DNA from 4 places in the Mesorhizobium sp. P2_D1 genome. Region 2 is predicted to be linked to each of the others. Evidence: predicted binding sites of a transcription regulator. Region 2 holds the regulator's gene; each other region holds the start of a gene.

Region 1 (5,927 bases), on a different contig from region 2:
GACCGCCGTGCCATCCGACACGAGCTTCAATCCGAACGCACCCTTTGGCCCCAACAAGGGAGACCCGGCGATGATCAAGGCCTTCGTCGTGGACAATGACCGCCTGCGCGTCATCGACGATCTCCTGGCAAACGGCGAGAACGTCGTCTGGGCCGACCTGCTCAACCCGACCAGGGAAGAGGAAGTGGCGATCGAAAGCTGGCTCGGCGTCGCCATTCCGACGCGCGAGGAGATGGAGGAGATCGAGATTTCGAGCCGCCTCTATGTCGAGGACGGCGCCTACTTCATGACCGCCACCCTGCCCGCCCAGACCGAGGTTGACGATCCCCTGATGTCGCCGGTCACCTTTGTGCTCGCCGGCTCCCGGCTGATCACCGTGCGCTATCACGAACCGAAGGCATTCAAGACCTTTCCGCAGCGCGCTGAAAAGGTGGCGACCGGCTGCACCAGCGGCGACACCATCTTGATCGGGTTGCTGGAGGCGATCGTCGATCGCCTCGCCGATATCCTGGAGCGCGCCGGCCGCGACATCGAGGCGATATCACGCGATATCTTCGAGGCGCGGTCGACCAAGGTTTCGAAGCGCAATCGCGACTTCCAGGAACTCCTGAAAGCCATCGGCCGCAAGGAGGACATCGCCTCCTCGATCCGCGACAGCCTGATCTCGCTGCAGCGCCTCGCCGGTTTCTTCGCCCACGCCTCGACCCGGACCAAGATGAGCAAGGACACCAAGGCACGCATCAAGACGCTGTCGCGCGACGTGCTGTCGCTCGCCGACCACGCCACCTTCCTGTCGCAGAAGATCAGCTTCCTGCTCGATGCCACGCTCGGCATGATCTCGATCGAGCAGAACGCCATCATCAAGATCTTCTCGGTCGCCGCCGTCATCTTCCTGCCGCCGACGCTGGTGGCTTCGATCTACGGCATGAATTTCGACATCATCCCCGAGCTCAAATGGCAGCTCGGCTATCCCTTCGCGATCGGCCTGATGATCCTGTCGGCGATCCTGCCCTTCTGGTATTTCCGCCGCCGCGGCTGGCTTTGACCCGTCCGCCAAAGGCCACGTGGCCGTGACGTGGCGCTATAGAAATCTCTTGACCAAACGGCGCCCTGCCTGCATCCGGAAACCCCGATCCGAAATCGTGGGTCTATGAGCCGGATTCCAGACTATGATGACCGCAAAAACCTGGGCCTATGAGGACTTCGTCGAGGGCGCCTTGTTCGACCTCGGCAGCACGCAAGTGAGCGCCGCCGAAATCATCGAGTTCGCCAGCGAATTCGACGCGCAGCCCATGCATCTCGATGAGGAAGCCGGCAAGGCGAGCATCCTCGGCGGCCTCTCCGCTTCGGGCTGGCATACCTCAGCCATGTTCATGCGCATGCTGTGCGATGCTTTCCTGCTCGACTCCACCTGCCAGGGATCGCCCGGCGTCGATCAGGTGAAATGGAAGAAGCCGGTGCTGGCCGGCGACATGCTGATCGGCAGTCTCGTCGTTGTTGCCAAACGGCTTTCCAAATCGAAGCCGCAGCTCGGCTTCGTCACCATGCGCGGCGAACTGCTCAACCAGCGCGGCGAAAGCGTCTTCGAGCTCGAAAACTCCGTCATGTTCCTCACGCGCGACGCTGCCGGGAGCCTGGCATGACACTGGACGAATTCTTCCGCATCGGCACCACCGTTACGCTCGGCTCGCACACATTCGAGCCAGAGGCGATCAAGGCGTTCGCGAGGAAATACGACCCGCAGATTTTCCATATCGACGAGGAAGCAGCCAAGAAGAGCGTGCTCGGCGGGCTCTGCGCGTCGGGCTGGCACACGGCCGCGACCTGGATGAAACTCAATCTGGCAAGCAGCATGGACGCCGAGATCGCTGCGTGGAGCGGGCCCGGCCCGGTGCCGGAATTCGGCCCCTCGCCTGGCTTTAAGAACCTGAAATGGCTGAAGCCGGTCTATGCCGGGCAAACGATCACCTTCACGCGTACGGCACTTTCCCACCGGCCGATCGCCTCACGCCCCGGCTGGCGGCTGCTGGCGTTGCGTTGCGAGGCCTTCGATTCGACCGGCGACAAGGTGCTGGAGTTCGAAAGCGCAGTGCTGGTGAAGGTGGAGTAAGCCCGGCGCTTCTTCCGTTCTCCCGCCTGTGGGAGAAGACGTCGGTGCTCCCTGGAACACCCCTCATCCGACCGAGCTTCGCTCGGCCACCTTCTCCCACAAGGGGAGAAGGCAAGAGGTCCCCTCAATGCCCCTCGAATCCGATCAGCGTCCTCACCGGCACGCCGAGCGCTTCGAGCTTGGCGCGGCCGCCAAGATCCGGCAGGTCGATGACGAAGCAGGCTGCAAGAATGTCGGCGCCGATCTGCCGCAGCAGCTTGACCGCCGCTTCCGCGGTGCCGCCGGTGGCGATCAGATCGTCGACCAGGATCACCTTCTCGCCCGGAGAAACGCCGTCCTTGTGCATCTCCATCTCGTCGAGCCCGTATTCAAGGCTGTAGGCGACGCGCACGGTCTCGAACGGCAGCTTGCCCTTCTTGCGGATCGGCACGAAACCGGCCGAGAGCTGATGGGCGACGGCGCCGCCAAGGATGAAACCCCGCGCCTCGATGCCGGCGATCTTGTCGATCTTCTGGCCGGCATAGGGATGCACCAGCTCGTCGATGGCGCGGCGGAAGGCGCGCGCATTGCCGAGCAGCGTGGTGATGTCGCGAAACAGAATGCCGGGCTTGGGATAATCCGGAATGGTACGGATCGCGGCAAGCAGTGAGTCTTCGAGGGAGGATTTCATGGGTCGAGATTACCTGAAACGGAGATTCTTGCGCGACAATTGTTCGATCGAACTGCAGCCCATCAGCTTCATGCCGCGTTCGATCTCGACCCGCATCTGTTCGAGCGCCCGTTCGACGCCCGGCTGGCCGGCCGCCGCGAGCGGGAACAGATAGTAGCGGCCGACGCCGACCGCCTTGGCGCCGAGCGACAGCGCCTTCAGCACATGAGTGCCGCGCTGCACGCCGCCATCCATGATGACGTCGATCTTGTCGCCGACCGCGTCGACGATCTCGGCAAGCTGGTCGAACGCCGCTCGCGAGCCATCCAGCTGCCGGCCGCCATGGTTCGACAGCACGATGCCGCTGCATCCGATCTCGACGGCGCGTTTGGCGTCCTCCACAGACATGACGCCCTTGAGGCAGAACGGACCCGACCACAGCCTGACCATCTCTGCGACATCGTCCCACGTCATCGACGGGTCGAGCATTTCGGTGAAGTAACGGCCGATCGACATGGTGCCGCCGCCCATGTCGACATGCTCGTCCAGTTGCGGCAGCTTGAACCCCTCATGGGTGAAATAATTGATCGCCCAGGCCGGCTTGATCGCGAACTGCAGCATCCCGGCCAGGTTGAGCTTGAAGGGGATGGCAAAGCCGGTGCGTTTGTCGCGTTCGCGGTTTCCCCCTGTGATGCTGTCGACGGTCAGCATCATCACTTCGACGCCAACCTCCTTTGCTCGCTGCATCATCGCCCGGTTGAGGCCGCGATCCCGATGGAAATAGAACTGGTAGACCTGCGGGCCGCTGCTGATCCCGCGCGCCTCCTCGAGGCTGACGGTACCAAGCGAGGAGACGCCGAACATCGTGCCGTATTTGGCGGCGGCCTTGGCGACCGCGCGCTCGCCCTGATGATGGAACAGCCGCTGCAAGGCGGTCGGCGAACAATAGACCGGCATCGCCAGCTTTTGACCCATCACCGTCACCGACATGTCTATCTCGCTGACGCCGCGCAGGACGTTGGGAACCAGATCGCAGGTCTCGAAGCTTTCGGTGTTGCGGCGATAGGTGACCTCGTCGTCCGCCGCGCCGTCGATATAGTCGAAGATCGGCCCCGGCAGCCGCCGTTGCGCCATGCGGCGGAAATCAGAAAAATTGTGACAGTCGCTGAGCCGCATCATTGATTTCCAGACGTCAAATCGTGGCAATCGCTTCGCCACCGTTTGGTGCGTCGAATATCAACCTGTTGTCTCCGTGCCAACGGCCTAATTGCCGAGCTGCCCCACGAGCTACAACCACCAGCACAAAAAGGGGCGCCCGAAGCGCCCCTTTCGTCGAAAACCGGCAGCCGGCGAAAGATTACATGCCGAGATCGGAACGAAGCTCGGCCTTGGCCACGTCGTATTCGGCCTTGAAGTCGTCCCGGTTAAGCAGGACGGCGGCGATCACGCTGCCGGAAATCTTGCCCATCTCGACATCGGACGCGTAATGGATACCGCCAACCTCGCGATTGTGGGCGTATTCAGCCGCACGCGCCATGATCTCGGCGCGCTTTTCCGGAACCATGTCGGACAGGATGATGCCCATCATGGTGCCGACGGTGGCGTGGCCGGAAGGCCATGAACCGGAGCTGGACAGCTTGACCGCGGGCTTGACAAGGTCGCTGAGCTGGTGCGGACGCGGACGCTTCCAGACATCCTTGGCCGGATCGACGACGGCGCCTTCGGTGGCCACCACACGATCGAAGAAAGCACTGAATTTCGGCAGCGTTTCCTTGTTGAACTTCGGCCCCATGACATTGGCGAAGCGCCAGACATTCTCCTCGGCGTCGGCAACAGCGCTGGCCACCATTTCGGGCGTGCGCGTCACCTGCAGCGTCAGCACCTCGCCAAGTTCGGCCTTGGTCTGCGCCGAGTCGTTCGCGGGCGGTGGCGGCAGGATCATCGTCAGGTCGACATCCTTGTTGGTGACGAAGGGCTGGGCATCTTCCGCTTGCGCAGCCGAGCCGACGATGAGCAGCAGAAGGCCTGCCGCGAGCGATGCGTATCTTTTCATGGTGCGATCCTTTGATGAGAGCGGCACAGGATCGCCAGATGCGGTGACGGCCATGTGACACCACCGGCCTCCACAAAAGCAAAAGGGCGCCTTTCGGCGCCCTTTTTTGATCGTATGGCTGTGCGCGGTTTAGTGCGCCACGCCTTCCCACACCTTGCGCTTGGTGAGATAGACCAGCGCGCCGAACAAAAGCAGGAACACCAGCACGCGGAAGCCGGTCTTCTTGCGGTCTTCCATATGCGGCTCGGCCGCCCACATCAGGAAGGCAGAGACGTCGCGGGAATACTGATCGATGGTCTGAGGCGCGCCGTCGTCATAGGTCACCTGGCCGTCGGACAGCGGCTTGGGCATCTTCAGCGACACGCCTGACATGAAGTACGGATTGTAGTGAGTGCCTTCCGGGATGACCATTCCGGCAGGCGGCGTCTGGTCGTAGCCCGTCAGCAGCGAATGGATGTAGTCGGGGCCGCCCGCGGCATACTGCGTGAAGATATCGAAGACGAAGCGCGGGAAGCCGCGCTCGACACCGCGCGCCTTGGCCAGCAGCGACATGTCGGGCGGAGCGGCACCGCCATTCGAGGCAGCGGCGGCTTCCTCGTTGGCGAATGGCGGCGGGAAGTGGTCGGACGGCTTGCCGGGGCGGTCGAACATGTCGCCGGCGTCGTTCGGGCCGTCGTGGATGGTGTACTCGGCCGCCAGCGTCTTGATCTGCGCGTCCGAATAGCCGAGGTCCGACAGCGTGCGGAACGCCACCAAATTCATCGAATGGCAGGCCGAACAGACTTCCTTGTAGACCTTCAGGCCACGCTGCAGCTGCGCCTTGTCGTAGGTGCCGAACGGCCCGGCGAAGCTCCAGTCGATCTCCTTCGGCTCGTTGATCGGGAAATGCGTCGGTGCGGCCGCGTTGTGTGCCTCCTCGGCGGCGATCGCCCCGGTGCCAACAACCACGAGGCCAAGCAACGCCAGCGAGGTGAGAATCTTCTTCATGCCAAATCCCCTTAGATTCTCTACCCGCTCAGCCCTTGGTTTCCGGCGCGGCCGTAGCCCCCGCAGGATGATGACCGCCACCCTTGTTCTTCTCGAGCACCGCTTCGGTGATCGAATTCGGCAGCCGC
Region 2 (5,927 bases):
GAATCCGGTGACGGAGAAATTCGGCGCGCTGGCGCCGATCTACGGCACCATCATCACCTCCGCCATCGCCATCCTGATTGCCGTGCCGCTTGGCATCGGCATCGCCATCTTCCTCACAGAGCTTTGTCCGCGCCCGCTGCGGCGTCCGATCGGCATGGCGGTTGAACTGCTCGCCGGCATCCCTTCGATCATCTACGGCATCTGGGGCCTGTTCGTGCTGGCGCCCTTCCTGCAGACGACCGTGCAGCCCTTCATCATCAGCGCGTTCCACGGCATTCCCGGCCTCAACAGCCTGTTTGCCGGTCCGCCCTACGGCATCGGCCTTTTGACGTCGTCGCTGATCCTTGCCATCATGGTGCTGCCTTTCATCACCTCGATCACCAAGGACGTCTTCGACACGGTGCCGCCGGTGCTGAAAGAGTCCGCCTACGGCATCGGCTGCACGACCTGGGAAGTGACCCGCCGCGTGGTCATTCCCTACACAAGGATCGGCATCATGGGCGGCGTCATGCTCGGCCTTGGCCGCGCGCTCGGCGAAACCATGGCGGTGACCTTCGTGATCGGCAACGCGCACCGCATCAGCACCTCGCTGTTCGCGCCGGCAACGACGATCTCCGCGACCATCGCCAATGAATTCACCGAAGCCGTCGGTGATCTCTATACCTCTTCGCTGGTGGCGCTCGGCCTGATCCTGTTCGTCATCACCTTCCTGATCCTCGCCATCGCACGCTACATGCTGATGCGCATTGACGCCCGCACGGGAGCCTGACCGATGTCGACAGCCACATCGCTTCATCAGAGCCGCAAGAGGAAGAATTCCGTGATGATGACGCTGTGCGTCGCCGCCGCGGGCATCGGACTTGCCTGGCTGGCGCTCATCCTCGGCGCGCTGCTGTACAAGGGCCTGTCCGGCGTCAATCTCGCGGTGTTCACCGAAATGACGCCGCCGCCCGGCGATGCCGGTGGCCTGCTCAACGCCATCTACGGCAGCATCATGATGACCATCATCGGCGTCGTCGTCGGTACACCGATCGGCGTGCTGGCCGGCACCTACATGGCCGAATACGGACGCTTTTCGAAGCTCACCACCGTGGTGCGCTTCATCAACGACATCCTTTTGTCGGCGCCCTCGATCATCATCGGCCTGTTCGTCTATGAACTGATGGTCCGGCCGATGGGGCATTTCTCGGCGATCGCCGGCGCCGTCGCGCTTGCCATCCTGGTCATCCCGGTCGTCGTGCGCACCACCGAGGACATGCTCAACCTGGTGCCGAACGCGTTGCGCGAGGCCGGCACCGCGATCGGCGCGCCGCGCTGGGTGGTCATCAAGTCGGTCGCTTACCGCGCCGCCCTTTCCGGCATCGTTACCGGCATATTGCTGTCGATCGCCCGTATCTCCGGCGAGACGGCGCCACTGCTCTTTACGGCGCTCAACAATCAGTTCTGGTCGAGCAATCTCAACGCGCCGATGGCCAGCCTGCCTGTGACCATCTTCCAGTTCGCTCTCAGCCCTTACGAGGAATGGCAGCAACTGGCCTGGACCGGTGCACTCATCATCACATTGACGGTTCTCGCGCTCAGCATCTTTGCTCGCAGCCTGACCGGACGCAGAGAGGACAAATGAGCCAGATGTTGTCTCCAGACATGACGATCGCCGCCGAGGCAATTGCCGGCAAGGCCAAGATCGAGGTCAAGAACCTCAACTTCTACTACGGCCAGAGCAAGGCGCTGAAGGACATCACGCTGTCGCTGCCCGAGCGCAGCGTCACCGCCTTCATCGGACCTTCGGGCTGCGGGAAGTCGACGCTGCTGCGCGTCTTCAACCGCATCTACGAGCTCTATCCCAAGCAGACCGCCGAGGGCCAGGTGCTGCTCGACGGCCACAACGTTCTCGACCGCTCGCAGGACCTCAACCTGCTGCGGACCAAGATCGGCATGGTGTTCCAGAAGCCGACGCCGTTCCCGATGTCGATTTATGAAAACATCGCTTTCGGCGTCAGGCTCTACGAGAAGATCAGCAAGTCCGAGATGGACGGCCGTGTCGAGCAGGCGCTGAAGCGCGCCGCACTGTGGACCGAAGTCAAGGACAAGCTCAACGCCAGCGGCCTCAGCCTTTCCGGCGGCCAGCAGCAGCGTCTCTGCATCGCCCGCACCGTGGCGGTGAAGCCGGAAGTCATCCTGCTCGACGAGCCGGCTTCGGCGCTTGACCCGCTGTCGACCGCCAAGATCGAAGAGCTGATCGACGAGTTGCAAGCCGACTACACGATCGTCATCGTCACCCACAACATGCAGCAGGCGGCGCGCGTGTCGAAGCAGACGGCCTTCATGTATCTGGGCGAACTGGTCGAGTTCGACCGCACCGAGAAGATCTTCACGTCGCCCCGCGAGAAGCGCACGCAGGACTACATCACCGGCCGCTTCGGCTGAGCTCAGGCATACGAGGACTAAGATCATGGGCGAACACACAGTCGCTTCTTTCGACGAGGATCTCGGACAGATCAGCAGGCTGATCCGCGACATGGGCGACCTCGCCGGCTCGATGGTCGGCGGCGCCACCAAGGCGCTGTTGAATTCCGACAACGCCCTGGCGCAGCGCGTCGTCTCCGACGATGCGATCATGGACGCGCGCCAGCGCGAGCTCGACGACCGCGCCATCACACTGATCGCCAAGCGTCAGCCGATGGCCGACGATCTGCGTCATGTCGTCGGTTCGATCCGCATGGCCGGCGACCTCGAGCGCATTGGCGACCTTGCCAAGAATATCGCCAAGCGCGTCGGCACCGTCGGCCTCAGCGTCACCCCGCGCGACCTGTCGCACTCCATCGACGCAATGGCGCAGCTGGTGCTGATCCAGGTGCAGGGCGTCATCGAGGAATATACGGCACGCGATGCGGCGGCGCTGGCGAAGCTGCGCGCCGACGACGAGCGCATCGACGTCAAGTACACCTCCGTGTTCCGCGAACTCCTGACCTACATGATGGAAGACCCGCGCAACATCACCGCCTGCACGCATCTTTTGTTCTGCGCCAAGAACCTTGAGCGCATCGGCGATCACGTCACCAACATCGCGGAAAATGCGTATTATGTTTTGACCGGCACGCAGCTGCCCGCCAATCGTCCGAAGCAGGACGAGACGGCGATGTCCGCGCCGGCGGCATGACGGCAGGGATGACCAGTCGATGATCGCGCCACGCATCATGGTGGTGGAGGATGAGGAGCCGCTGGGTGTGCTGCTCCGCTACAATCTGGAGTCCGAGGGCTACCAGGTCGAGGTGGTGACGCGCGGCGACGAGGCCGAGATCCGGCTGCAGGAGAACGTCCCCGACCTTCTGGTGCTGGACTGGATGGTACCGGCGGTTTCCGGTATCGAACTCTGCCGCCGGCTAAGGATGCGTCCAGAGACCGAGCGGCTGCCGATCATCATGCTGACCGCGCGTGGCGAGGAAAGCGATCGTGTGCGCGGCCTCTCGACAGGCGCCGACGATTATCTGGTCAAGCCGTTCTCGACGCCGGAGTTCATGGCCAGGGTCAAGGCGCTGCTGCGCCGCGCCAAGCCGGAAGTGCTGTCCAGCGTGCTCAAGGTCGGCGACATCGTGCTCGATCGTGAATCGCACAGGGTCTATCGCAAGAAGAGCGAGATCCGGCTCGGACCGACCGAATTCCGCCTGCTCGAATTCATGATGCGCCATCCCGGCCGCGTGTTCTCGCGCAGCCAGCTGCTCGACAATGTCTGGGGCGAGACGATCTACATCGACGAACGCACGGTCGACGTGCATGTCGGCCGGCTGCGCAAGGCGGTCAACAATGGCCGCATGCCCGATGTCATCCGCACCATTCGTGGGGCGGGCTACGCAATCCGGGAAGATTAGGGATCTGCTGATATTCAGGTGATGCCGGCCTGCGAACGGCAGTTTCCTGCGCTTCCGGTACTCACGGATCCAAATGTCCGCTCCGTTCCGGTTCTCGGAACCCGCCATTCTCGACTCGGCCTAACCTGAATCTCAACACATCCCGGCGCGTTATTCACGCAACGTTCTTGCCACCGAGGCCGGATCTCGCCTGCGTGCCGGGCGCGAAAATCTCCTGGTCTACGAAGGTCAGTGCCCGCGTGGCGCAGCCTTCGCGGATCAGTGGCAGTTCGTTCGGTTCGGTGTCGAAGGAAATCGATTGCGAATGCTGGCCGCCGGCGGTCTGAGCAATGGCCTCGCGCAATGCCGGCTCGATCAGGTCGAAGGCCGCGGCGCTGACACCGACCATGGCGACGGGCGCCGGATCGATCAGCGCGAACAGGCTGCCGAGACCGTAGCCGAGTGCCTCGCCGGCCTTGCGATAGGCCTCGCGCTCGGGTCCATCCCTCTCGCGGGCCGCGGTCGCCAGCGCGCGCATGTCGGCATCACTGACATCGGCGACCGGTTCCGCATCCTCACTCATCTGCCTTGCGTTGCGCCAGATGGCGTAGTTGCCGGCATAGGCCTCGACGCAGCCGCGCCGCCCGCAGCGGCACAGCGCGCCGTGCGGCCGATGGATCATATGGCCGAACTCGCCGCCCGAGGAATGAGTGCCGGTGAACAGCTCGCCCTTCAGCACCAGGCCCATGCCGATGCCGTGCGACAACAGGATGGCGATGAAGTCGTCGCGGTAGCGATCAGGGTCGCGCCAGCGCAACGCTATCGCCATCATATTGCAGTCGTTCTCCATGGTGGCGGGGATGCCGAACTCGTCCTCGAGTATGTCGGCGAAGGCGATGTCGGTGTGCGGCGTGATCGGCGACCACAGCATGGCGCGGGCTCGAGTGTCGGTGATGCCCTGGATCGCCAACGCGATGCGGGCGACACTGCGGACGTCGAGGTCGGGGTCTTCGAGACGACGCCGTACGATGGCAACGCATTCACCGACCAGCGCGTCGCGCGACATGGTCAGCGTGTCCAGCCGGCGCTGTTCCTCGGCGATCACCTGGCCGGCATAGTCGATGACGGCGACCGAGAGGAAGTTCAGTGACAGCACCACGGTCATCACCGCCGCCGCTTCCGGATTGAGGCCGAGGCCGACCTGCGGCCGGCCGCGTTTGAGCGAGCCGGCCTCGCTCGGCTTGCTCTCAGTCAGGATGCCTTCGCCGATGAGGTCGGAGGAGATCGCCGATATAGTCGAATGGCTGAGGCCCGTGGTCGCGGCGATCTCGGTGCGGGACGGCTGTCCGGCGCGGCGCACGGCCGCAATCACCATCGCCCGGTTGCGGCGGCGCAGATCGTCGTGACGGATTCCGACCGACATGCTTTTTCACATCCTCCCGGTCGCTGCAGCCTTTCGTGCCTCCCGAAGGCCATCAGCGAAGCCTGAAAGCGCGACGCGCTTCAGGCACTTGTTTCTGCACGTGTCGTTGCCCCAAAACCGCTGCGCACTTTTGGGGCGACATGCGCCAAGCCAAATTCTGGCAGAACCCCACCATCATGTCATTATTTATTCCGGAGCTCGAAAAAAACTCGGAGAGACGTCAAAATCCATCAGAATCGATGTTGACAGCGTTCGGGCGTTGGATCACTATTTTTTCGAGGCTCGAAAAAATAGAGCCTCTGTGCCGGCCTACGGGTCAGTTTGGTCGCGCCATACGCGGCGCAGGGAGGATAATATGAAAAAATTCACAGCCGCCATCCTGGCGGGTGTCGCCATGTCGCTGACGCTGGTGTCGGTCGCGCAGGCGAAGGACAAGGTCATCGGCGTTTCGTGGTCCAACTTCCAGGAAGAGCGCTGGAAGACCGACGAAGCGGCGATGAAGAAGGCCATCGAGGCGGCTGGTGACAAATACATTTCCGCTGATGCGCAGTCCAATCCGGGCAAGCAGCTCACCGACGTCGAGAGCCTGATTTCGCAGGGCGCCAACGCGCTGATCATCCTGGCGCAGGATGCCTCGGCCATCGGCCCGGCGGTGC
Region 3 (5,927 bases), on a different contig from region 2:
AAGATCCATAAACCTGTTTTGCGGGTGCGAGAAAGCGGGATTGGGCATGCGCAAGGTCCAGGCAATCAGTTCGCCGGTACCGCCCCGGCCTGCTGATCGGCATCGGTCAGCGTTTGCAGGAAGGCGACGATGTCGTCGATTTCGGGGTCGGTCAGTGCCGGTTTGTCGCCGGGCTTCTTGCCGAAGGGCGGGTCATGGTTGAGGTTGGCCCAGTAAGCCTTTGGCAAATCGTCATTTTGCCGGATCGTGCCGTCGGCGTTCTTGGGATACCAATGGCCGGGATCGCTGTCGCGGCTGGCATAGAAGGCAACCGCGTCGCGCAGCGTGTGGAAGTAGCCGTTGTGGAAGAAGCTTTTGCGCAGCGCGACGTTGCGCAGCGTCGGCGTGCGAAACAGGCCGCAATACTCAGCCCGGCCATGGAAGTCGGTCCTGAGCGGCCCGCACAGGCCGAGATCGAAATAGGCGGGGTCGGCATTGGCCGGGATGGCCGGGTTGCGCGGCACGGCGACGGCGATCAGGCCGAAATCGGTGAATTGCGGCGGCTCGCCGTCATTGGCGGGTTCGCTCAGGTGGCAACTGGCGCAATTGCCCTTGGTTTCGTCCTCGAACAGCGCGCGCCCGCGCAATTCCTGCGCCGACAGCGTCGCCTTGCCGGCGAGGAAGGCGTCGTAGCGGCTGGAATAGGGGTAGAAGTCGGTGCTGCTCTGCTCGAAAGTGCCGAGCGCCTCGGCAGCGGCGTCGAAGGCGTCGTCCGGGTGGTCGAACACGGTGTCGCCGAAGGCGGCCTTGAATTCATCGGCATAGATGGACTTGCGCAATCCGGCGGTGACGGCGGCGGCATCCTTGTTGGCCATCTCGAATGGCGACAGCAGCGGGATCTTGGCCTGGTCGCGGCCGCGGTCGGCGCGGCCGTCCCAGGTCAGGCCGCCGGTTGGGCCGTTGTCGACGCTTTCGTCGCCTTCATCCTCGGAATCGTAGAAATGCTCTGTGAAGGCTGGTACCGCCTGAAGGTATCGAAGCGAGGGCACGGCGCGCAGTCCGGGCTGGTCCAGCTTCGGACCGCCCATCTCGACCGGTGCCGCCGAGGCCGGACCGAAGGCATGGTGCGGATCATGGCAGGACGAGCAGGATTGTTTGCCTGAAGCCGACAGCGACGGGTCGAAGAACATCTTTCGGCCAAGCGCTGTCAGCGCCTGCGCCCGAGCGAAGGCATCCGCGCGCGACATCGGTCCGGGATGGACACTGCCGCTACCGGCGCTGACGGCGTTGCCGGGCAGGATGGTGGCGAGGCCAAACATCGATGCCGCGGCGGTCGCGATCATCAACCGTTCCATCGTCTTGCGGTCATAAGGTTCAGTCCGATTTGTTCCGCAATTAGGTCCGCACTGCAACGGATTGATGACCGGTCCACCCGCTCACGCAACCGTGTTCGGATAGGCGATAAATGTCACAAAGGTGACAAAGCATCGACCTAGCGTCCGAAGCCATGGCTCGTCGCCCCCAAGCCATACACTGCCCTCTAGCCATCACCCTAGCCATGAGGACCTCCCATGACGCGGTTCACGCTTTTCACCTCGCTTTGCCTGGCCGGCACGGCGCTGGCCTCGATTCCGGCTACAGCCAACGCAGCCCCTCCCGGCTTCGACAAGATCGACACCGTCGTCGTCATCTATGCCGAAAACCGCAGCTTCGATAATCTCTATGGCGGCTTCCCCGGCGCCAACGGCCTGGCCAACCTTTCGGCCGGCCAGGTGCGCCAGCTCGACCGCGACGGCAAGCCGCTGAGCGAACTGCCGCCGGCCTGGGGTGGTCTGACCGCCAAGGGCGTGACGCCGCCGGTGACCGAGGCGCAGACGGCCCATCTCAGCAATGCCAGCTTCGCCATCGACGACGCCAGCGGCTTCAACGAGAAGACCTCCGTCATCACGCGCGACCTCTGGCACCGCTTCTATCAGGAGCAGATGCAGATCGACGGCGGGAAGAACGACAAGTTCGTCGCCTGGGCCGATTCCGGCGGCCTGGTGATGGGTCATTATGACGGCTCGGTGCTGCCGATGTGGGCGGTGGCGAAGAAATACGTTTTGGCCGACAATTTCTTCCAGGGCGCCTTCGGCGGCTCCTTCCTCAACCATATCATGCTCGCCTGCGCCTGCGTTCCGGTCTATCCAAATGCCGACACCAGTCCGGTGAAGGGGCAAATCGCCGTGGTCGAAGCCGACGGCACGACGCTGAAGGTCGCCGACAACTCGCCGGCCTCTGCCCTCGGCGGGGCGCCGAAATTCGTCAATGACGGCGCCATCACGCCAGACTTCCACGCCGTCAACACCATGCAGCCGCCCTATCAGCCGAGCGCCAACAAGCCGGCCGAAGGCGGCGACAAGGCACTGGCCGATCCGGCGCAGCCGACTACGCTGCCGCCGCAGCACGACATCACCATCGGCGATCTGTTGTCGCTGAAGGGCGTCAGCTGGGCCTGGTATTCCGGCGCCTGGCAGGCAACGCTCGACGGCAAGAACGCGACGCCTGTGCCGAACTTCCAGTTCCACCACCAGCCATTCAACTATTTTGCGGCATACGCGCCCGGCACGACCGCGCGGGCCGAACATCTTAGGGATGGCGGCCTCGACGGGACCGAATTCATCAAGGCGATCGACGACGGCAAGCTGCCGGCGGTGAGTTTCTACAAGCCGCAAGGCAATCTCAACGAGCATGGCGGCTACGCCGATGTGGCGAGCGGCGACCAACATCTCGCCGACGTCGTCTCGCACCTGGAGAAAAGCCCGCAATGGAGCCACATGCTGGTGGTCGTCACCTATGACGAGAATGGCGGTTTCTGGGACCATGTCGCGCCGCCGAAGGCCGACCGTTGGGGGCCGGGCAACCGCATCCCCGCCTTCATCATCTCGCCCTATGCGAAGATGGGTACTGTCGACCACACGCAATACGACACGACGTCGATCCTGCGCTTCATCACCGCGCGTTACGATTTACCGGTGCTGCCCGGCATCGTCGCCCGCGACAAGGCGCTGCGCAACAACGACCAGCCGCCGATGGGCGATTTGAGCGCGGCACTCGATCTCAGCCGCTAGGGCAGCTCAGGACCTCGGTGCGGCGAGACGCCTTTGCCCTAAGCCGCCTGATCTCCGGATCAGGTCGCGGCCTATCGGCTTCGGCGCCTCGCTGCGCAACACCAGCGCCGTGGTGGCCGCGCCATGGCGCGCCACCGCGTCGACGATGGTTTCAAGCTGCGCCGGCGAGGGGACGACCACTTTCAGGATGAAGCAGTCTTCGCCGGTCAACCGGTGCACCTCGGTGATCTGCGGCATCTCGGCGAACTGCTTCAGGCAGGGCCGGATGTGCTCATGCGTGGTGCGCACCCGGATGATCGCCATCATGCCGAGGCCAAGTGCGGCCGGATCGATCACCGCGGTGTAGCCGGCAATGACGCCGCGCTCCTCCAGCCGTTTCACCCGCTCGGAGGTAGCCGGCTGCGACAGGCCGACCCGGCGGCCAAGCTCGGACATGCCGATGCGGCCGTTTTCCTGCATGGCTTCGACAATGGCGATGTCGGTCGGGTCGAGCGGCGCGCGCTCTTCGTTGTTTTTCATGGTCACCTTGAATCCATCGGAAATGCCGTGACTTTTACGATGATTTCCCATTCCCGGGATCGTTGCAAGACGCCACCATCCTCCTTCAAGAGATAGGAGCAAGGCGACATGACGCATTTCATCATCCTGCCCGGCAGCGGCGGTTCGGGCCCAGCCCACTGGCAATCGCGCTGGGAAAGCGCCAATCCGGCGATGCGTCGGTTCCAGCCCTCGAGCTGGGACCTGCCGGATTTCACCGACTGGCTGGCGGCGCTCGAGGCTGCCGTGATCGAGGCGCCGGAGCCGCCGGTGCTGGTCGCGCACAGCCTGTCCTGCCTGCTGATCGCGCATTGGCAGAAGATCTCGCGGCGCCCGGTCCAGGCGGCCTTGCTGGTCGGTGTTCCCGATCCGACGGCGGCCGTGTTCCCGGCCTACGGCATGGCCTTTGCCAAAATTCCCGAGGGCCGGCTGCGGTTTGCCTCGCTGGTGGTGACCAGCACCAACGATCCCTATGGCGCTGCGGACTATGCCGAGGCGAGGGCGAAGCAGTGGGGCAGCGGCCATGCCGTCATCGGCGCGTTCGGCCACATCAATGCGCAGAGTGGCCTGGGCGACTGGCCGGAAGGTGCTGCGCTTCTCGACGGTCTGGTTTCGGAGGCTCGAGGCTAGCTTCAGCCGCCGTTGACCAGGGCAAGGATGAGTTTTTGCAGATTGCCGCCCTGGCCGAGTTCGATGCGGTCGAAATCGCGGCTCGCCTGTCGCTGTGCCTGAGACAGTCCGGACAGGCGCTTCGTCATCTCGGCGCGGATCTTGCTGCATTTGGGGTCGTCGGCGACGCTGAGGCCGACGGTCGCCGCTTCGATCTTGCGCACCATGTCGACAATGGTTGCGCCGTGGACCTTCTCATGGGCGCTGACGCCGGCAATGAAAACCTCCCAATTCTTCTGGATTGCTGGCGGCAGTGGCGAGGAGGGGCTGGGCAAGGTGTAGGTGATGATGAGCTTCGGCCGTGCCGAGACCAGCACGCAGGCTCCCGCTCGCGCCTGATAGTCCCTGGTCCAGGTCAGCTTGAAATTGGTGTGGGCGATGGCGCGGGCAATGCCGACCTTCGGTCCGTTGTCGCCGATCGAGCGGTAGAGCTCTGGCCCGGACTGGCCTGATATGGCGTAGGTCTCGACCTTCTCGACCGGCTTCCAGTCGGCATGGGCGGCGAGCGGCAAGCCCAACAGGGCGGCCAGCGACAGGCACAGACGAACACAGGCTCTCAACACCGCTCTCCGCACAATCAGGATCGCACGCCGCGACGGGCTATGCCACGGAACCGCTTTTCCTATAGAATGCCGATGGGTGCGGCCGCAAATGCCTGAGGGGGAAGTCATGAGATATCTGATCGTCGCGGGTATGGTGGCGGCCTTGCAGGCCGTACAGCCGGCGTTGGCCGCGTCCTGCGGCGGCTGGAGCGCTGAGATGGAGGAGGACGAGGGCGGCAGCGTGCTGACCGCCTCGGTCTGCGGCGGGCCGAAAGGCGATGCGCATCTGATGCTGGCCTGTTTCGACACGCCGGTGCTGAGCTACGACCTCGGCGCCATCGGCCAGCAACTGGAGCCCGGCATCAGCGGCTCGTTCGACTTCAAGGCCGACGGCAAGACGGTGACGAAGACGCTGCAGCTCGAAGCCATGTACAACTACTTCGTGGTGAACCTGGCCAAAGCCGATCCGCTGCTGGATCTGCTGCGTGGGAAAGGCGATGTGCTGGTCAGCGCCGCAAAATACGGCCAGACCAGTTTCCCGCTGAAGGGCTCGAGCGCGGCTATAGGCAAGGTGCTTGCGCAGTGCGGCAAGGCTAAGGCTGGGGATGCGGATTGAATTGCCTGCCGGGTTCGTGGAGCCTGGTCGCTGAACCTCAAACACTGGCGCTGCCCCTCATTGTCCTGCCGGACATTTCTCCCCGTATAGTGACGGGGAGAAAGGGGCAGCTTCAACGTCGGCGCTTTTTCTGCAACGCTGGCGATTGGCGAAATCCATCGGTGACGGCGTCCTTCTCCCCGTCACTATACGGGGAGAAGATGCCGGCAGGCAGATGAGGGGCGGCGCCGGCCCTGGCCGTTGCCCAACGTGCAACCCACGCCGACGCTATCGGTATTGACAAGCCGGCCTCTGGCTCTGTTCTTTCATGCCCATGATTTACGATCGCTCCCGGCTCGAGGAAGCCTTCCGCTCCAAGTCCCGGCTCAAATTCCTGTTCTTCTGGGGGCATCAGCCGTCCAGGGACGGCCGCATCAGCGCGTCCTGCTTCAGCCAGTGGTGGCATGCCTCGTTCACGGTGGCTGGACGTAGCTA
Region 4 (5,927 bases), on a different contig from region 2:
AAGGTTGTTCTTGTCGTTCGGCGCGCCATTGTGCAGGCCGAAGCGGCCGAGTTCGCCCTTGTCGTTGAGGTCGATGAACGGCGTCAGCTTGGCCGGCGTCACCGATGGGTCGAGCACGCCCTTGGGTGCCACCGGCTTGTCGGCGGCGTCGAAGGCGCCACCGGCGATGTCGGTCGCAGCGGAGAGATCGACGATGTTGATCTGGCGAAGCAGCGAGGTGTCGCCCTTCAACCCCTGGCCGTTGCCGCTGTCGCGGGTCAGCATCAGGAAGGTCTGGTCGGACAGGGCGACGATCTCGCTCTGCGCCGCCACCTTGGTCTTGCCCTTGGCATCCTTGAACACCGGCAGCGGCACGACATATTCGTGCGCCAGCTTGAGATGGGCGAGGTCGGAAGCGTCATAGACCAGCGCGCGCGTGTTCTGGCGCGTCGCGCCGGAATCGCCGCCATCCTGCCGGGGCGCCGACTGCAGCACGGCGATCAGGAACTTGCCGTCCGGCGTCATCGCCATGCCTTCGAGGCCCTGGTTGTTCTGTCGGCCGGTATCGGGATCCTTCGGATCGGGCTCGGCAGCACCTGGACCTGGATTGTCCGAGGCGAAGTTCGGCGCGCCATGGCGCATCGGCACGAGGGCAGCCGGCGGCTGGGTCGCCGACAGCAGGCGGCCTTCAGCGGAAAACCGATAGATGTTCGGGCCGTATTCGTCGGAGATGAACATCGAGCCGTCGGCTAGCCGCACGATCGCCTCGTTGTCGAGCGCCAGCTTGCCGTTGGCCTCGGGCAGGATCGGCATGTCGCCGCTTGCTGCGCGCACGCCGTTGAGCGGGTCGAGGCCCGTGGCATCAGCGCCCTTGTCGTCGGTCAGGAGCATGGTGTCGGCGAGTGTCGCCTTGACGCCGGACTGCTCCTGGCCGGCAGCGGGTGCCGCACCAGGCGCGGTTGGCGCGAACTCGATGCCGATCGTGTTGAGGCGCGGCCGGTAGTCGGTGGTGCCGACGACATTGTAGCCGCGGTCCGGCAGCAGCCAGAGCGAACCCTTGTAGCCGTCGGCACCATGCGTCCAGCCGGCGGTGTCGATCGCCATGCCGGAACCTGAGCCGAACGTTTCGCCGAACTTGTCCTTCTGGCTGGCCGGGATGCGGCCGACGCCGACCAGTCCCTTGTTGACGAAGCTGATGCCGCCGACGGTCGCGGTGCTGTCGGCCAGCGCCGGCGTCAAGGCGGTGAACAATGCCAGCGCGACGCCGAGCGACGCGGTTCGGTGCAGGTGTTTCATGGATGATCCTCTTTGTAACAAAGCGTGCCGGAGCGGCCGATGGCGAAAGAGCTGAAAGAGGTGCGGCATCGATGATGCCGCGCGCGCCTCCCCGAAAGCGGTCTACGGCGCAAACATGATGCTTGCGTGACAGCGCGCGCAATGCCCCGTCGGGTTCTTCACACGCCGATAATAACCTGTGGTCGCACCAAAGAATTGATCACTCCCTTCTAGCTCAAGTCGACAAAGCGTGGTGTGCGTGCATCGTACTAGACACATATGTCCAGTGCGTATATGGTGCAGCCTTCGGACTAACCGGGGAGGGAAGCCTTGAAGTCGCACTACCGCGCAGTCGTCATCGGGGGTGGCGTGGTCGGAGCCTCGGTGCTCTATCATCTGACACGGTTCGGCTGGAGCGATGTGGCGCTGATCGAGCGAGCCGAACTGACGGCCGGTTCGACCTGGCACGCGGCGGCCGGGTTCCACGCGCTCAATGCCGATCCCAACGTCGCGGCGCTGCAGGACTACACCATCAAGCTCTATCGCGAGATCGAGGCCGAATCCGGCCAGGACGCGGGCCTGCACATGACGGGCGGCGTCAACATGGCCAGCGATCCCCAGCGCTGGGAGTGGCTGAAATCGGCCTGGGCCGTGTTCCAGTCGGTCGGCATCGAAACGGCTCGCCTAGTGACACCGGAAGAGATCAAGGAGATCTGCCCGATCGTCGATGTCAGTGACGTGCTCGGCGGCCTCTATGATTCCAACGAAGGCCATCTCGACCCTTACGGAGCGACGCATGCCTATGCCGGCGCCGCGAAAAAGCGTGGTGCCGACGTGATCCTGCGCAACCGCGTGGTCGCGTTGAAGGCGCGTGCCGACGGGCACTGGGATGTCGTCACCGAGCAAGGCACGATCGTGGCCGAGCATGTCGTCAACGCCGGCGGGCTATGGGCAAAGCAGCTCGGCCGCATGGCCGGCGTCGACTTGCCGGTGACGCCGATGGAGCACCACTATTTCATCACCGAAGACATTCCGGAGGTTGCCGCTCTCGACAAGGAACTCGGTCTTGCGGTCGATCTCGACGGCTTTTCCTACCTCAGGCAAGAGCGCAAGGGCGTGCTGCTCGGCGTCTACGAGCAGAACCCGAAGCACTGGAACATGGATGGCGCGCCATGGGATTACGGCATCGAGCTGATCCCGGAAGACATCGACCGCATCAGCCCGGAACTGTCCAAGGCCTATGAGCGCTTTCCGTGCCTGAGGACGGCCGGCATCCGCAAATGGGTCAACGGCGCCTTCACTTTCACCCCCGACGGCAATCCGATCGTCGGGCCGGTGCGCGGGCTGAAGAATTACTGGCTTGCCTGTGGCGTCATGGCCGGCTTCAGCCAGGGTGGCGGCGTCGGCAAGTCGCTGGCCGAGTGGATGATCCATGGTGAGCCGCAGGCCGACATCTTCGGCATGGATATCGCCCGCTATGGCGCCTTCGCGGCCAACCGCGAATATCTCAGGCAGACGACGCGCCAGTTCTATTCGCGCCGCTTCGTCATGACCTTTCCCAATGAGCGGCTACCCGCCGGCCGGCCGCTGAAACGCCCCGGCGCCTATGACGGCATGACGGCGGCGGGATGCGAATGGACGGCGTCCTGGGGTCTGGAAATCCCGGCCTATTTCGCACCGATGGGGTTTCGCGAGAACACGACGCTGCGGCGTTCCAACGCCTTCGACATCGTCGGCGACGAGGCGCTGCAGGTTCGGCGTGCCGCCGGTCTCGTCGATATCTCGGCCTATGCGCGTTATGCGGTCTCGGGGCAAGGGGCCGAAGCATGGCTTGACCAGTTGCTTGCCTGCAGGCTGCCGAAGCCGGGACAGGCGAGGCTGGCGCCGATGCTCGGCCATGACGGGCGGCTGAAGGGCGACCTCACGGTCATCAACTGGGGTGGCGGCGACTATTGGCTGATGGGCTCGTACTATCTCAGGGAATTCCACATGCGCTGGTTCGAGAGCCATGCGGCGGAGGGGATCACTGTCACAGACCTTTCCGACACGATGAGCGGCTTCCTGCTGACCGGGCCGAATGCACGCAAAATCCTGGCGCGCACGACGCATCAGGACGTGTCGGGCGCGGCACTGCCGTTCATGGCCTGCGGGGCATTCGACATCGGTATGGTGCCCGCGCGGGTTGCCCGCCTTTCGATCGCCGGTGAGCTCGGTTTCGAGATCAGTTGTCCGGTCACCATGCATGCCAGCTTGCGCGAAACGCTGCTGGCCGCCGGCGAGGATCTCGGCCTTGCCGAGATCGGCTATTACGCGCTGAATGCGCTGCGGCTGGAGAAGAGTTTCGGCATCTGGTCGCGGTGAATTCACCCAGGGCTACACACCCGATCAGGCCGGTCTCGACCGGTTCATCGCGTTTGGGAAGGGTGACTTCACCGGTCGCGAGGCGGCATTGAAACAGCGGGAGGGCGGCAGCGGCCAATGCCTGGTGACGCTGGAGATCGATGCCATCGACGCCGACGCCAGCGGCTTCGAGCCGGTCTGGCATCAAGGCCGGCGCGTCGGCTTCGTCACTTCGGGCGGCTATGGCTATACTGTCGGCAAAAGCCTGGCGCTGGCGCTCGTCGACCGTGATTTCGCAGGCGAGGGCACCGCGCTCTCGGTGCACGTCGTCGGCACGGAGCGGCCGGCGCGCGTCATCGCGGCCTCCCCCTACGACCCCGAAGGCAAGGCGATGCGGCAATAAGGAGGATTTCTGATGGTCGATGAGGCGGCACGTGATAGCAGGCGCGAGCGCCGGCGTGGACGGACGGGCGAAGCCGGCTCGGAAACCAGCCGCCGCCCCAATTACCGTTCGCTGAGGAACCCGTTCCTGCCGCAGCCGATCTTTTCGGATGATCAGGTTGCCGCCATCCACGACACGGCGCTGCGTGTGCTGGAAGAACTCGGCATCAAGGTGCTGCTGCCGCAGGCGCGTGAGCATTTCGCCCGCGCCGGCGCCCTGGTCGATCCGGACACCGATATGGTGCGCATCGGCCGTGACATGGTGACGGCGGCGCTGGCCTCGGCGCCGAAGTCGATCCATGCTCATGGCGGTGCCCGCGCCCGCGATCTGACGCTCGAACTCGGCTCGATGACTTTCCTGGCTGGATGCGGGGCGCCGAACGTCACCGATCTCGAGCGCGGCCGGAGGCCGGGCACGCTGGCCGATTTCGAGGATCTGATACGGCTGGTGCAGCATTTCGATGTGCTGCATATGCTGGGACCCTGCATCGAGCCGCAGGACGTCGACAACCGCTTTCGCCACTATGCGGTCAACCGCGCGCAGCTGACGCTCTCCGACAAGCTTCCGTTCGTCTTCGCGCGCGGCACGCCGCAGGTCGAGGACGGCTTCGAGATGCTGCGGTTGGCGCGCGGCCTGTCGGAGGACGAATTCCTTGCCGGCGCGCACTGCTACACCGTCATCAACACGAACTCGCCGCGCCAACTCGACATCCCGATGGCGCAAGGCATCATCGATTTCGCCAGGGCCGGGCAGATCTCCGTCATCACGCCCTTCTGCCTGGCGGGCGCGATGGCGCCGATCACGGTCGCCGGTGCGCTGACGCTGCAGCATGCCGAAGCGCTGGCGGGACTGACGCTGGCGCAGATCGTGCGGCCGGGCGCGCCGGTTGTCTATGGCTCCTTCTCCTCCAATGTCGACATGAAATCCGGGGCGCCGGCCTTCGGCACGCCGGAGCATGTCAAGGCGACGCTGGGCGCCGGCCAACTGGCGCGCTTCACCGGGCTGCCATGGCGGTCCGGCGGCGGCAGTGCGGCCAACATTTCGGACGCGCAGGCGGCGCACGAGACGCAATTCGCGCTGTGGGGCTCGGTGCTGGCCGGGGCGACGATGTGCATCCATGCCGCCGGCTGGCTGGAAGGCGGCTTGAGTGTTTCCTTCGAGAAGCTGGTCACCGATATCGAGGCGCTGCAGACGGTGGCTGAACTCTGCGCCCCGACGCCCGGCGACATCGATTCCATCGGCTTCGAGGCAATCGCCGAGGTGCAGCCGGGCGGTCACTTCTTCTCGGCCGGCCACACCATGGCGCGCTACCGCACCGCCTTCTACGAACCGCTGGTCGCCGACTGGTCGAATTTCGGCAATTGGACGCAAGGCGGGTCGAAGACGGCGAGCGAGCGCGCCACCGGTGTCTGGAGACGGGCGCTGGCCGATTTCGTGCCGCCGGAATCGGCTATCGCGACCGCCAGCGTCCTCGACGCGTTCATCGCCCGGCGCACGCAAGAGGGCGGCGCAGCACCGGTGTCCTGAGGGCGGGAGCAGTCGCGCAAGACGCGTGACGCAGCTTTCGCGACGTGATCGGTGCCGGGGTCATTGGCAATCGGCGCATCCCGTGCAGAAATGGGCGCATGCGCGAAGCTTTGATCGCAGTGATGATCTTCCTGTGCCTGACAGCGGCGCCGCTGGCCAGCATGGCGATCTGGCCCAGGCTGCCGGTCAGACATCGCGACGAAGATACGAACAATGTGGTTCGGCTCGCCGCGAACCTGTTTGGGGTCATGACCTCGCTTGTGCTCGGCCTGATGATCAACTCGGCCAAGAACACGTTCGAATCGATTGATCACAACGTGCACGACTATGCGACGGAGCTGATCCTGCTCGACAGGACCATGCG

What was found. The regulator PhoB, encoded in region 2, activates phosphate uptake and scavenging genes when phosphate is short. The targets are predictions, from matches to a motif close to TGTCATNNANCTGTCAT.
Region 1: a site for PhoB is predicted at 4,856-4,872, ahead of AC1D0I_RS18180 (acid phosphatase). Genes of this name have one in related genera too.
Region 3: a site for PhoB is predicted at 1,445-1,461, ahead of AC1D0I_RS14990 (acid phosphatase). Genes of this name have one in related genera too.
Region 4: a site for PhoB is predicted at 1,391-1,407, ahead of AC1D0I_RS13845 (esterase-like activity of phytase family protein). Genes of this name have one in related genera too.

Annotation. Positions count from the first base shown of each region.
Region 1 is NZ_JBFUDZ010000024.1:3,935-9,861, forward strand. Features, by position in the region: gene corA (magnesium/cobalt transporter CorA) at 71-1,045, shown strand; gene AC1D0I_RS18160 (MaoC family dehydratase) at 1,173-1,643, shown strand; gene AC1D0I_RS18165 (MaoC family dehydratase) at 1,640-2,110, shown strand; gene AC1D0I_RS18170 (adenine phosphoribosyltransferase) at 2,235-2,780, opposite strand; gene AC1D0I_RS18175 (alpha-hydroxy acid oxidase) at 2,790-3,935, opposite strand; gene AC1D0I_RS18180 (acid phosphatase) at 4,117-4,812, opposite strand; gene AC1D0I_RS18185 (cytochrome c1) at 4,942-5,799, opposite strand; gene AC1D0I_RS18190 (cytochrome b) at 5,828-5,927, opposite strand, start outside.
Region 2 is NZ_JBFUDZ010000020.1:67,578-73,504, reverse strand. Features, by position in the region: gene pstC (phosphate ABC transporter permease subunit PstC) at 1-769, shown strand, start outside; gene pstA (phosphate ABC transporter permease PstA) at 773-1,624, shown strand; gene pstB (phosphate ABC transporter ATP-binding protein PstB) at 1,621-2,427, shown strand; gene phoU (phosphate signaling complex protein PhoU) at 2,453-3,160, shown strand; gene phoB (phosphate regulon transcriptional regulator PhoB) at 3,180-3,869, shown strand; gene AC1D0I_RS16605 (ROK family protein) at 4,024-5,271, opposite strand; gene xylF (D-xylose ABC transporter substrate-binding protein) at 5,627-5,927, shown strand, end outside.
Region 3 is NZ_JBFUDZ010000017.1:91,911-97,837, forward strand. Features, by position in the region: gene AC1D0I_RS14985 (cytochrome-c peroxidase) at 66-1,298, opposite strand; gene AC1D0I_RS14990 (acid phosphatase) at 1,551-3,089, shown strand; gene AC1D0I_RS14995 (Lrp/AsnC family transcriptional regulator) at 3,096-3,608, opposite strand; gene AC1D0I_RS15000 (RBBP9/YdeN family alpha/beta hydrolase) at 3,717-4,256, shown strand; gene AC1D0I_RS15005 (DUF922 domain-containing Zn-dependent protease) at 4,259-4,855, opposite strand; gene AC1D0I_RS15010 (hypothetical protein) at 4,965-5,453, shown strand; gene AC1D0I_RS15015 (NADAR family protein) at 5,761-5,927, shown strand, end outside.
Region 4 is NZ_JBFUDZ010000015.1:101,688-107,614, reverse strand. Features, by position in the region: gene AC1D0I_RS13845 (esterase-like activity of phytase family protein) at 1-1,275, opposite strand, end outside; partial or broken gene AC1D0I_RS13840 (GcvT family protein) at 1,585-3,997, shown strand; gene AC1D0I_RS13835 (trimethylamine methyltransferase family protein) at 4,010-5,563, shown strand; gene AC1D0I_RS13830 (bestrophin-like domain) at 5,662-5,927, shown strand, end outside.